DNA from 2 places in the Solibacillus isronensis genome. Region 1 is predicted to be linked to the other one. Evidence: riboswitches for the same ligand, from Rfam matches in the RefSeq annotation. Region 1 holds a riboswitch; the other holds the start of a gene.

Region 1 (6,232 bases):
ATAGCGAATAAACTTTTGAAATGGTGACTGCTTTTTTGCAAGTTTTGTCACAGGTATGTCGATTTTATAGGAATCAAGCAAACCGGATAGCTCTTTTTCCTTTTTAAATTCCTCGTTCATGTTGGAAATCCTCCTTTAATTCAGCCTTTAAAGCTTTAATAGCGTGATGAAGCCGTGATTTTACCGTACCGATCGGAACATCCAATATTAAGGCAATTTCTTCTTGCAGCAAATCTTCATAGTAAGCAAGCAAAATTACAGCCCGCTGTTTATCCGGCAAGTTTGAAATCGCTTGTTGAATGACGAGTGTGTCTTCGGTTTGCAGCGTTTTTTTCTGAATAGGGATGAGAAAAGGCAGGAGTGTCTGCCATCGTTTGCGCCTTTTCAGCTTATTGATCATAAGGCGGTAGGCAATCTGAAACAAGAAGGACTTTACCGTACCACGTTGCTGTTCATACTGAAATTTTTTTGATTGCAGCACTTCAAAGCTGTCGTGAACAATATCGACACTCAATTGCTCATCTTTTGTATAACGGTACAAAAAACAGAACAGCGGCTCATGCAACTGGTCGTACAGTTGTGCCAACGCTTCCGAATCGCCAATTTGAAACGCGGTCATCAACTGCTCATTGTTCGCTATCATAAACGTCACCGAAACGTGCTTTAATACTTTTTAGTGTAGCCGATATGCGCATGACCAAATACACAACCATTACAATGACCCATGCCTGTGCCTGGTTCGTAAAAAACTGAACATAAGGGTTTTCAATTGTTTCACCGGATGAAAGTAAAATGTTCAAAACTTGCACACAGATAATCGTATAAACCGCTAAAATCAGAGTAATCGTGTCAAATATATTCCAGCGTAAATAAACGGTTGTTTTCGCATAATTAATTTTTTTACCTTCCCTGATAATATGTTTTCTGAAAAACGGAATCAAAATCGTAAATAATATAACCATTTCAACTGCACTCACAATTAGCGAAATTTTAAAACCAATCCCCATATCCCATTTCTCCTTACTTAGTTAAATTTTATAACAAGCTGCAACTTTTGATGCTTTCACTGACTATACAAACAGGAGAGGAAAAAGGTTCAAAAATTTTTTGATATTTATTCTGCGACAATTTCCGGTTCCTGCAGCTTTTGCAGATTATTTTCATGTAATCGGTTCATATAGTTTTGTACAACAACATTAATGTAAAAGAACATCCCCATTAAAATTCCGGAAAACACCCAACTCGTTATCCGTTTATAAATAAGCATGTCACCATAACTGTCAATTCCATATTTACGAAGCAGGAAGACCGTAATTCCTGCCATAACCAGTCCTCGAATAATGAAGACAACCTGGATCAGCTGAAACCATCGGAAGATCCCTTTTTGAAAGAATAATGCTTTACTTTCCTTTCGTGCATGTCCTTGCAAATAAGCAAAATCAACTGCAATATACAGGGGAAAAGGCTGTTTTACGATGAATAAAATTACATAGAGCAACGTATAAAAAAGACCTAAATAAACGTTATTCCAAATCATCTGCTCCGCTGAACCCGACAGTAAATCGACCGCTGTACCTATAAGCATTGAGCCTAAAATAAACAGGCCTGTCACATTGAATTGCCGGTCTTTAGCAAAGCGGTAAACCGTATAAATTATCCCGGGAACAGTGGACAGCAGCATTGCCGCATAGTCACCAAAAGGCTCTCGCCCAAACTTCCAGATTACATAAGGTAATGCTGCATAAAACAGTAGCTCTAGAAAGATAAGATATTTATTCGATTGTGAATTATTCGCCATAAAAGCCTCCATTACCGTTAAAAAGGTATTTGTTTTTTTATATTACTAAAGATTATCCGACACTATATTTATGAAATAGTTATACGAAAAAAAGCAACCAAGTAAACGAAAGACACTTAAAAACAGCTTGCAATAACCCCTTTCTAATTTATGTAATATTATGTATATTCTTCTACGTATTACCTTTATTAAAGTTTCAAAATTTTTATAATTTAACAGAGGGGATAGAGGTAAAAGGATTGATGGAACAAAAAGTAAGTAGGTGCTAAAATACTATTAGCTTTTTAAATTATTTATGTTACAATAACTTTCAAATAAAATAATTTCCTTCGGGGTCGGGTGAAATTCCCAATCGACGGTGATGAGTTTATCTCTAAGCCCGTGAGCCACTTTATGTGTGCAGGATTTTGGTGCAAATCCAAAGCCGACAGTTATAGTCTGGATGGGAGAAGGAATGGCAACGCATTTTAAAAATTTGATTTTAAATGTGCTTTTTTGCTATACACTTTTCCTGTCGCACCTTGTGACGGGTTTTTTTATTTTATTTGAAAAAAATAATTTCCTTCGGGGTCGGGTGAAATTCCCAATCGACGGTGATGAGTTTATCTCTAAGCCCGTGAGCCACTTATGTGTGCAGGATTTGGTGCAAGTCCAAAGCCGACAGTTATAGTCTGGATGGGAGAAGGAAGCAATGTCAGCAGTTTTTTGAAAATTTACTTCGAAAAGCTTATTTGATGATGCTCAATTTTCCTCTCATCGAACTCCGAATTCAATCGGGGTTCTTTTTTAATCCTAAAAAGAGGTGAGCAGGATGTTTACAGGAATCATTGAAGAACTTGGAACGGTTGAAACAGTCAGCCAATCCACACAAGCGATGGAACTAGCCATTCGCGCAAGCAAAATTCTAGAGGATGTTCAACTCGGGGACAGCATTGCCGTTAATGGTGTCTGTCTGACAGTGAAACAATTTTCGCCGACCGTATTTTTGGCAGACGTCATGCCGGAAACTGTCAAAGCAACAAGCCTACAGCAATTAACTGCTGGGATGCCTGTCAATCTAGAGCGGGCAATGTCGGCGAATGGTCGTTTCGGAGGGCATATTGTTTCGGGCCATGTTGATGGAATTGCAACAATACAACGGAAAAGACCCGTTGCCAATGCAGTTTATATTGATTTGGCAATGGAAAAGCATTTGGTTGCTGAATGTATTAAGAAAGGCTCAATTACAGTGGACGGCACGAGTTTAACAATCTTTGATGTGACGGACACATTCATTACCATTTCCTTAATCCCTCATACGTATGAACAGACTGTATTAGGCTTTAAAAAGCCGGGAGATGTTGTGAACATTGAAACAGATCTAATCGGAAAATATGTAAAAAAACATTTACAAAATCAAACGGAAAGTACAATTACAATGGACTTTTTGCAACGTACAGGATTTTAAAGGAGTGCTACAAAATGAATACAATTGAAGAAGCAATTCACGCATTGAAAAACGGCGAGATTATTATTGTGTCAGATGACGAGAACCGTGAAAATGAAGGGGATTTTCTAGTGTTAGGAGAATTCGCTACACCGGAAAATATTAATTTCATGGCGCTTTATGGAAGAGGGTTAATTTGTACACCAGTTTCATCTGCACTTGCAGAAAAGCTTTCCCTTCATCCAATGGTGCAAAGCAATACCGATACATATCAAACAGCTTTTACGATTAGTATCGATCATATCCATACAACGACAGGTATAAGTGCATTTGAGCGTTCTAAAACGATGTTAGCATTACTGGATCCTGCAACAAAACCGGAGCATTTTCATCGTCCCGGCCATGTTTTCCCGCTCATTGCTAAACAGGGAGGCGTGTTGGAACGTCGCGGGCATACGGAAGCAGGTGTTGATCTGGCTAAACTATGCGGTTCGAATGAAGTTGCGGTCATCTGTGAAATTATGAACGAAGATGGTTCAATGGCCCGCATGCCACAGCTCGAAAAGATTGCACAAAAATATAACCTGAAATTTATTACAATCGAAGACTTAGTTCAATATATAAAATTAACTACCGTATTGGTATAAAAAGGAGCAATTAATATGGGAAAAACATTTGAAGCACAATTAGTCGGAACAGATCTAAAAATCGGAATTGTCGTAGGGCGCTTTAATGAATTTATTAATGATAAATTATTAAGCGGTGCAATTGACGGCTTAAAACGTCATGGTGTAGACGAAGCAAACATTGATACAGCATGGGTTCCAGGTGCTTTCGAAGTACCGTTTGTAGCAAAAAAAATGGCTGAAACAAATAATTATGATGCAGTAATCGGTTTAGGTACGGTCATTCGCGGATCAACTACACATTACGATTATGTATGTAACGAGGCGGCAAAAGGAATTGCCAAAGCAGGGTTGGACACAGGCGTACCGGTAATTTTCGGCATTGTCACAACTGAAAATATCGAACAGGCAATCGAACGTGCTGGTACAAAAGCAGGCAATAAAGGCTACGACAGCGCAATGTCTGCAATTGAAATGGCGAACTTGAATAAAATGTTTTAATAAAGATTAGTGCACGCCACTCAAAATGCAGCTCAGAAAATATTGCTGCTTGCGGAAAGTTAGTTCTAAGCGGTGTAATAGGCAATCCTGCATTGGTAGGGTTGCCTTTTTACTGTGAACATTTTCAATATTCTTTATTGCGTCAGAGAGTGCTGAAATAGTTTGCTGATTCTAATTATTTATTTACAAACATTCCCTTCTATTTTATTGTTAGGTCAGACATATGAGGAGGGAGAGCGATGGCAGAAATAGTACGCAGAATAAGACCCGGGCAGTACGGGCGTATTAAGGAACATGAAAGCTGGTTTTCGGATATGTCCGAGCAAGGGCTGCATTTTTATGAGATTGGCACACATTTTGCGAAGTTTAAAAAAGGGGATCGCAAACGAATGGATTACCGGCTGGAACTGGCGAAAAGCAAATATATATCGAGTGAAAAAATCCGGTTATTTGAAGAAAGCGGCTGGGATTATATTGCAAGTGACCGCAATTTTCACGTATTTGCGGCACCGGTTGATCGTAAAGCTAGTGAACCTCCGATAGATCGGGAAGAGCAAATCTCAATAGCAAAAAAAGCTTTTAATAAAGCATTATTTAATTTTATAGTTAATTTAATCGCGATTATTGTAATCACTACGGTCTTCGTCAAATCTTTCGAAAACGGAAATATTTCTGTTTTGCAACTGATAGATGGATATACACTTGCTCCATTATTAGTATTGTTTGTTAGTTTTATGCAAATAATTCCGATAGGTAAAAGCTTATTTGGAATCAATCATTTGCGGAATGAACTTAAAGCTGGGATATTAGACGATCAACAAAAACCATGGGAAAACTTTTACCGGTCAAGTATTGTCTACAGTTTCATAGTATTAGTAATTACATTAACTCTTGTGTTAATACCGATTTACCAAATATGGAGTATGAAAACAAGCCCTTTAACAGAAGAAGATGCAGGGCTGCCAATTGTCCGACTAGCTTCCATTGAAAATCAGCCGCATCTTAAAAGGAAGCCACTTTACTTTGAAGGCGAGGATTTGGGAAGCAACTACTCATCACAGTGGAATATTTTTGCTTCTGTCCAATATGATTCAACAGAAATGGGCGTTATTCAGGAAGGGGAATGGTACGATCCCAATCATGCATATCAACCATCAATCTCATCGGAAGTTTATAAGTTACGGTTCCATTCCCATGTTAGCTCATTAGTTAATGAGTTAATAATCAAGCATACATATGGAAGTGAACCTAGAAGTTTTAAAGAAAGAAAACACACAGCTTTTGATCGACTGCTGATTCGGGATAATTCTTTTCATAAAGATTTTCTCTTTGTAAAGGGGCGGGCCGTGATGTATATCAATTATACTGGTCAGGTTGAAGATGATGTAATCATAGAGAAAGCTGCTGAGAAAATGGCATTACTTGCTGACGATTGAAGGAGTCACTAGTAATATTCTAATAAATATTTAAATCATCTAATATCAAGTTGACATCTTCTAATAAGTTACCGATTTTCTAATTATAAGGCAATTGTACTAATAATGCTCTTAGATGTTTAAATAAACATTCGGAAAATGCTAATAACCTATTGAAGTTTTCTAATAAATATAAAATTCTTCTAATAAAATCAGTTGCCGGTCATATCATAAGAATGCATACAAGTAATGCCACACTAGCAATCCATTAAACTATAAATTCCCCTAGCTTCATTCAGATGAACATGTTACCATATTTAAAAATTCAGAAAATGAAGGTGAGTAAATGGAGAATGTTGTGTTCTTTATCATTGCGTGTGTTCTTCTGATTGTATTGCCGGGTCCTGATACAGCTATCGTTACGAAAAATACAATCGTTAACGGACAAAAGGGCGGATTTCAAACA
Region 2 (6,232 bases), 700 kb from region 1:
ACTGTCATAAAGTTAGAAAAGTTCAATCAGAATGATTGGGCTTTTCTTTTCAATCGTTCGCTAAAAAGGTACAATAGAGAAGAGAAATAGAGTTTTGAAAGGGGCAACACCAGTGTCTGAAAATATTTCTGTGTTAATTGTGGACGACGAGGATCGAATTCGTCGTTTGTTAAAAATGTATTTAGAGCGTGAGGGCTATACAGTAGAAGAAGCGGAAAATGGAGAACAAGCACTTTCGATGGCACTTGAAAAAGATTATCATTGTATTTTGTTGGATATTATGATGCCTGAAAAAGATGGTTTGGAAGTTTGTGCTGAACTGCGCGAAAAGAAAACAACGCCTATTATATTGTTGACGGCAAAAGGTGAAGAAGCAAACCGTGTACAAGGATTTGAACTTGGTGCGGATGATTATATTGTGAAACCATTTAGTCCGCGAGAAGTCGTATTACGTGTAAAAGCAATATTACGACGCTCAGCAGTATTTTCACCTGTTTCAAATGCTTCATCTTCTAAAGATTTAGTTGTGTTCCCGCATTTAACAATCGACCATGATGCACATCGTGTGACAGCAGATGGAACGGAAGTAAATTTAACACCGAAAGAATATGAATTATTATACTTTTTGGCGAAGTCACCCGATAAAGTATTCGACCGTGAGCAATTATTAAAAGAAGTATGGCATTATGATTTCTTTGGTGACCTGCGCACAGTTGATACACATGTAAAGCGCCTGCGTGAAAAGCTGAACCGTGTCTCTGAAAATGCAGCAAAAATGATTGTTACGGTTTGGGGAGTAGGCTATAAATTCGAGGTCGTAAATGATTAGAATAGCAACAAGTATTGTCGGGAAGCTATGGGTAACCATTTTGCTTCTCGTTTCATTTGTCCTGTTTATTTTTACAATTTTCATGTTGGAGTTTCTTGAAAACTATCATAACGAACAGTCCGAGATTTCATTAAGGCAAACAGCCGCAGCCATTGCGAGTATTATCGATGAAGAAGAGATCGATGATAAGCAGTTTGCAATCATCTCGGAGTTATTGACGGAAACGACAAACGTACTTATCGCCAAAAGTTCAGATGAAATATTGTATGCAAGACAAGAAGGCATCAATAAAGAAGAAATTCAGCAAAAAATTATAAGCAGCAAAGCATTTGAAGAAGTATATGCATCATCAGAGCCAATAGTAAAGGAACTGATGCTACCTTCGAATCGAGAAGAAGCGAACAGCTCCAATTATATTGTATTAGGCTTCCCGCTTAAAAGTGTTGAAGATCTACATGGGGCCGTCTTTATTTATAAAAATCCCGATGCTTTACACCAGACTAGTAATGAAACGACGAAAATTGTTGTGTTAGCTGCGGCTATTGCATTTATATTGACGACAATTTTTGCATTTTTCCTTTCTTCTAAGATAACGCTTCCATTGCGTAAAATGAGAGAGCATGCATTTGAATTGGCAAAGGGGCGTTTCGATTCAAAAATTGAAACGAAGCAAAATGATGAAATTGGTCAGCTTGCCGTCGCCTTTAACCAGATGGGCCGCCAATTGAAGCATCATTTGGAAGTGATCAACCAGGAAAAAGAACAATTATCGAGCATTTTAACATCGATGACCGATTCTGTTATTACATTTAATCGCGATAAGACGATTTTAGTGAGCAATCCTCCTGCTGAGCGACTACTGCAAAAATGGTTCGTCGAAAAAGGATTGGATAGCTCAAAGCCGATACCGGATGAACTTTATCAAATGCTTGACCATGTGTTGAATTTCGAGGATCAGCTGGACGAAGAGTTTGAAATGGGTAAATCCTATTACAGTATAACAATTAGTCCTTTGTACAGCAGAGATTCCATTCGTGGTGCAGTCGCTGTTATACGCGATAAAACCGAGGAAACGAAACTGGAAAAACTGAAATCGGATTTCATTGCCAATGTTTCACATGAGCTCCGGACACCAATCGCGATGCTACAAGGCTATTCGGAGGCGATTATTGATGGGGTTGTGACAACAGAGGAAGAACGTATTGATATGATCCGGATAATTTACGATGAATCACAGCGTATGAGTCGTCTCGTAACAGATTTACTTGACTTGGCGCGGATGGAATCAGGACATATGAGTCTGTATAAGGAAGACGTGCCATTAGTAGCGGTTATTGAACGGATGACACATAAGTTTGACCAAACAGCGAAAGAAAAGCATGTGCAACTGCAGATTGAAACTGACTTTTCGGATGAAACGCTTATTTCGATTGATGAGGACCGTATCGAACAAGTATTAACGAACTTGATCGACAATGCGATTCGCCATACACCAGCCGATGGATCGGTAACTGTTTCTATGGCAAATGAGCAAAACTATGCAAAAATTCAAATTAGGGATACAGGGCAGGGCATTCCGCAAGATGATTTGCCATATGTATTTGAACGGTTCTACAAAGCAGATAAAGCACGTACTCGTTCGAAAGGCGGAACGGGCTTAGGCTTGGCCATTACGAAAAACATTGTGGAAGCACATAACGGCAGAATCTCTGTTGATAGTGTGGAAAAGCAAGGAACAACCTTTACATTTTACTTGCCATTATCTTAAAAAAGTGGGGTAATGGAATTATGAGTATAAAAAAGTTTATCATTTTGAATCGTTCAAAGTGATAAACTTTTCTTTTTAATAGACTAATTCGTTCGTAAAAGGATGATTACTGTAACTTTTCTGTTTCGAAAACGACAAATTACGTGAATGGAGGTGGGATGGGTGCAGCAATCCATTTTCCATCGATTATACGATACGTATCATCAGGATGTTTTTAATTTCTTATTTTACTTAGTGAAAAATCGTACCGCAGCTGAGGATCTTGCCCACGAAGTATACGTTCGTGTATTAAAATCATACGAGCGATTCGAAGGGAAAAGCTCGGAAAAAACTTGGCTGTTCTCTATAGCAAAAAATGTGGCGATTGACTATTTCAGAAAAAAACAAGTTCGAGATAAACATGCATTTACAGCTTTTGATTGGGAGACAGAGCAACTCGTAAGCCCAATCCCTTCACCTGAACAATTCACCGAATTAAATGACCAGCTCCATCAATTACTGGTTGCATTGGAGGAATGTTCAGGTGATCAGAAAATGGTGATTATTATGCGGTATATTCAAGAACTTTCAATTCAGGAAACAGCGGAGATATTAGGATGGACGACCGGAAAAGTTAAAACGACACAGCACCGTGCTTTAAAGAATCTGCGGCTGCTATTGGAAGCGCAAGAAGGAAGGGAGGCGAATCCATTATGAAAAAGGAGCATTGGGATGAAAAAGAGATTGAAATTTTTCTGAAAAAAGCACCGAAAGTAACTGATCATCGTTCAAAAGATGAGGTATTTAATCGTTTAATGGATGAAGGAGCATTTAATGAAGATCCGCCTCACATAGAGCAAAACAATCAAAAAGGTATACGTTGGGCGCCATTATTCGTCTCGATTGCATCAATATTTATTATTGTTTTAATCAGCGCGCAATTTATAGGCAATAATGAATCGGTTACTATGCAGAATGAAACATTCGATCTTGCCACTCCGGAATCGGAAGAAAGTATGACAATGAGTGCGAAGGAAGATGCATCTACACAACGCTCCATGATTAATAGTTTTTCGACGGAAGCTCAACCGGAGCAAACATTAGTTTATGAAAGCGAGCTAGAGGAAAACACATTATTTGCAATTGGTCTTGCAGGGGATGATGCAGAAAGTGTACCTGTAAGCATATTGATTCCAAATGAAATTGTTGCCGAAAAAACGGGTACAGAAAATCCGACGAAGCTGGAACTTTATAACACATTCAGTCCGTTGCTTGACGAACAGTCGCTAGGCTTTAATGAATACCATCCTTACAAGGGCGAATTGCGTGAGGAAGGGAATAGGCTTGTTCATATGTTGCCGGAAGATCACCAATATGATGCGGGAACTGCTTCCTTATCAAATTATCTCGGTTCCCTTGTCGACACTTTCAGAGATGCATATATGGAAGTAGAAATACAAAATACGGCCGGAAAACCAATTTACTTTGACCATGTTGGCGACGTAAAAGAGCCGTTTTTATTAAATGATGAGAACGCTCAATATAATTATTTTATGTATCAGATGCGGAATGGGGCGGTATATTTAAGTCCCAATTTCCGAATGAGCTTTAAAGATGTGCAAGAAGCAATCAAAAATATGACGGTGGAAGCGAATGATATATACAGAACGGTTATATTGCCGGGTGTATATTTAAAAGTTGAAGACGCTAAGTCGATTGTAACAATTACATTTGAAGAACCTTTAAACTTGGACAATTATGAACCAGCTCAAGGAATGCGAATGATTGAAGGATTAATAATGACAGTAGCAAGTTTTGATAAACAGGTGAAATTTGAAAATATCGTACAGGAACAATGGGGCGGTTATGACTTCACAAAACCGGTAGATAAGCCGGTTGCGGCGAACCGTATTCATTATGAATTTCAATAATTCAAATAATTTTACTAGGAATTGTAAGCAATGGGCTTTACAATTCCTTTTTTTTATATATAATAATAGTTATAGCAAGGTAATTGCTACATAATTTCATATTGATTCATCTTCGGGGCAGGGTGTAACTCCCGACCGGCGGTAATAAAAGTTATAACTTCTGACCATTTACTTGGAGGAAGTTATGTCGAACTTTTCGAGCCCGCGAGCCACTTTTGTGTGCAGGATTTGGTGCAATTCCAAAGCCGACAGTATAGTCTGGATGGGAGAAGGTGAAGGTACGGTCGTCATTTTTTGAAAATGCCGTGCTTTGCAGTACTTATTTCTAATTCCTTATTTGTAAACGGAATATTTTTCGTGTACAAAAAACAGGAATTGCTGCAAATGCACAGATAGACCCTTTATTTAAGTGTGCCTATTTCTCCCTTATGCTCTAGTTTAGCATAAGGGTTTTTTCATGGAATGATTTGATACGTCCTTTCTTCTTGCGAGATGGAATCAGCAAAGAGGAGAGATTTATATGCAAAAAAGAAGTTTAAAGTTACGATCATTCGTAACAATCGCAATGCTGAGTGGGGTTTCATTTGTGCTAATGTTGTTAAACTTCCCACTACCATGGTTCCCGGTGTTTTTACAAATTGATTTCAGTGATGTGCCAGCATTGATTGCGGCAATTACGATGGGACCTGTTGCAGGTATCCTAGTTGAACTTGTTAAAAATGTGCTTGACTGGATTTACACAGGGGCTCCTGAAGGAATTCCGGTAGGTCATATGGCTAACTTCGCTACAGGTGTATTATTCATTTTACCAGCTTACTATATTTATAAAAAATTCCCTTCTGCAAAAGGGTTAATGACAGGCTTAGTTGTTTCTACAGTTGTAATGTCAATTGGAATGGCGGCATTAAACTACGTGGCGTTCTTACCGCTGTACACGTACTTACTAGGCTTCGAATATAATATGTACGAAACAATCGTGTTAGGTATTTTACCGTTTAATATTGTTAAAGGAATTATGATGTTTGTGGTCGTGACGATGCTTTACCGTTCAATGCGTGTATGGATTGAAAATCAGCGCAGACAATATTTAGCTTAATTAAATAATAAATTATGGAGCGATGTCATAAAAGTGTTAACTTTATGACATCGCTCCTTTTATATTTACTCTTACTATTGTCATTCTGTTATAGGGCTGATATGATATTGTACATTGTTAAGAAAATTAGGACGTTTCATTAAAACACCATGAAATGACATCTTGGGAGAGAATATGATGGACAAGAAAATACCATTTTCAACCTATGCAGTAATCGGAACGATGCTGTTTGGGATGTTTTTTGGAGCAGGAAATTTAATATTTCCGATTCAAATGGGGCAATTGGCAGGGACAAACTATTGGTTTGCGCTAATTGGCTTTTTAGTTACGGCAATTGGTTTGCCGTTTTTAGGAATTCTGGCAATCGGATTGTCGGGAAGTAATGGATTGCGCGATTTGGCAAGTAAAGTACATCCGATGTTTGGATTGTTTTTTGCATTGGCTTTATACTTAACGATTGGGCCGTTTTTTGCAATTCCGCGTACAGCAACAGTACCGTTTGTTGTTGGATTTGAACCATTTATCGATCCTTCACAGGCGACATTGTGGCTTGCGGTATTCAGTTTTATTTTCTTCGCAATCGTTTTTTATTTTTCACTAAATCCGGCGAAGATCATGGACATTATAGG

What was found. A riboswitch is a leader RNA that binds a small molecule or an ion and turns the genes downstream of it on or off. The one in region 1 is predicted to bind FMN.
Region 2: another riboswitch for FMN. It lies ahead of M3166_RS07890 (ECF transporter S component); the one in region 1 lies ahead of ribE (riboflavin synthase).

The regions. Positions count from the first base shown of each region.
Region 1 is NZ_JAMBOC010000001.1:841,865-848,096, forward strand. It holds gene M3166_RS04345 (hypothetical protein) at 1-120, opposite strand, end outside; gene M3166_RS04350 (RNA polymerase sigma factor) at 104-619, opposite strand; gene M3166_RS04355 (group-specific protein) at 627-1,007, opposite strand; gene M3166_RS04360 (VC0807 family protein) at 1,115-1,798, opposite strand; FMN riboswitch at 2,120-2,256, shown strand; FMN riboswitch at 2,355-2,489, shown strand; gene ribE (riboflavin synthase) at 2,610-3,245, shown strand; partial or broken gene ribB (3,4-dihydroxy-2-butanone-4-phosphate synthase) at 3,260-3,868, shown strand; gene ribH (6,7-dimethyl-8-ribityllumazine synthase) at 3,887-4,351, shown strand; gene M3166_RS04380 (DUF2812 domain-containing protein) at 4,591-5,787, shown strand; gene M3166_RS04385 (LysE family translocator) at 6,113-6,232, shown strand, end outside.
Region 2 is NZ_JAMBOC010000001.1:1,537,895-1,544,126, reverse strand. It holds gene M3166_RS07910 (response regulator transcription factor) at 113-829, shown strand; gene M3166_RS07905 (ATP-binding protein) at 822-2,597, shown strand; gene M3166_RS07900 (RNA polymerase sigma factor SigX) at 2,760-3,293, shown strand; gene M3166_RS07895 (hypothetical protein) at 3,290-4,507, shown strand; FMN riboswitch at 4,612-4,785, shown strand; gene M3166_RS07890 (ECF transporter S component) at 5,028-5,603, shown strand; gene brnQ (branched-chain amino acid transport system II carrier protein) at 5,781-6,232, shown strand, end outside.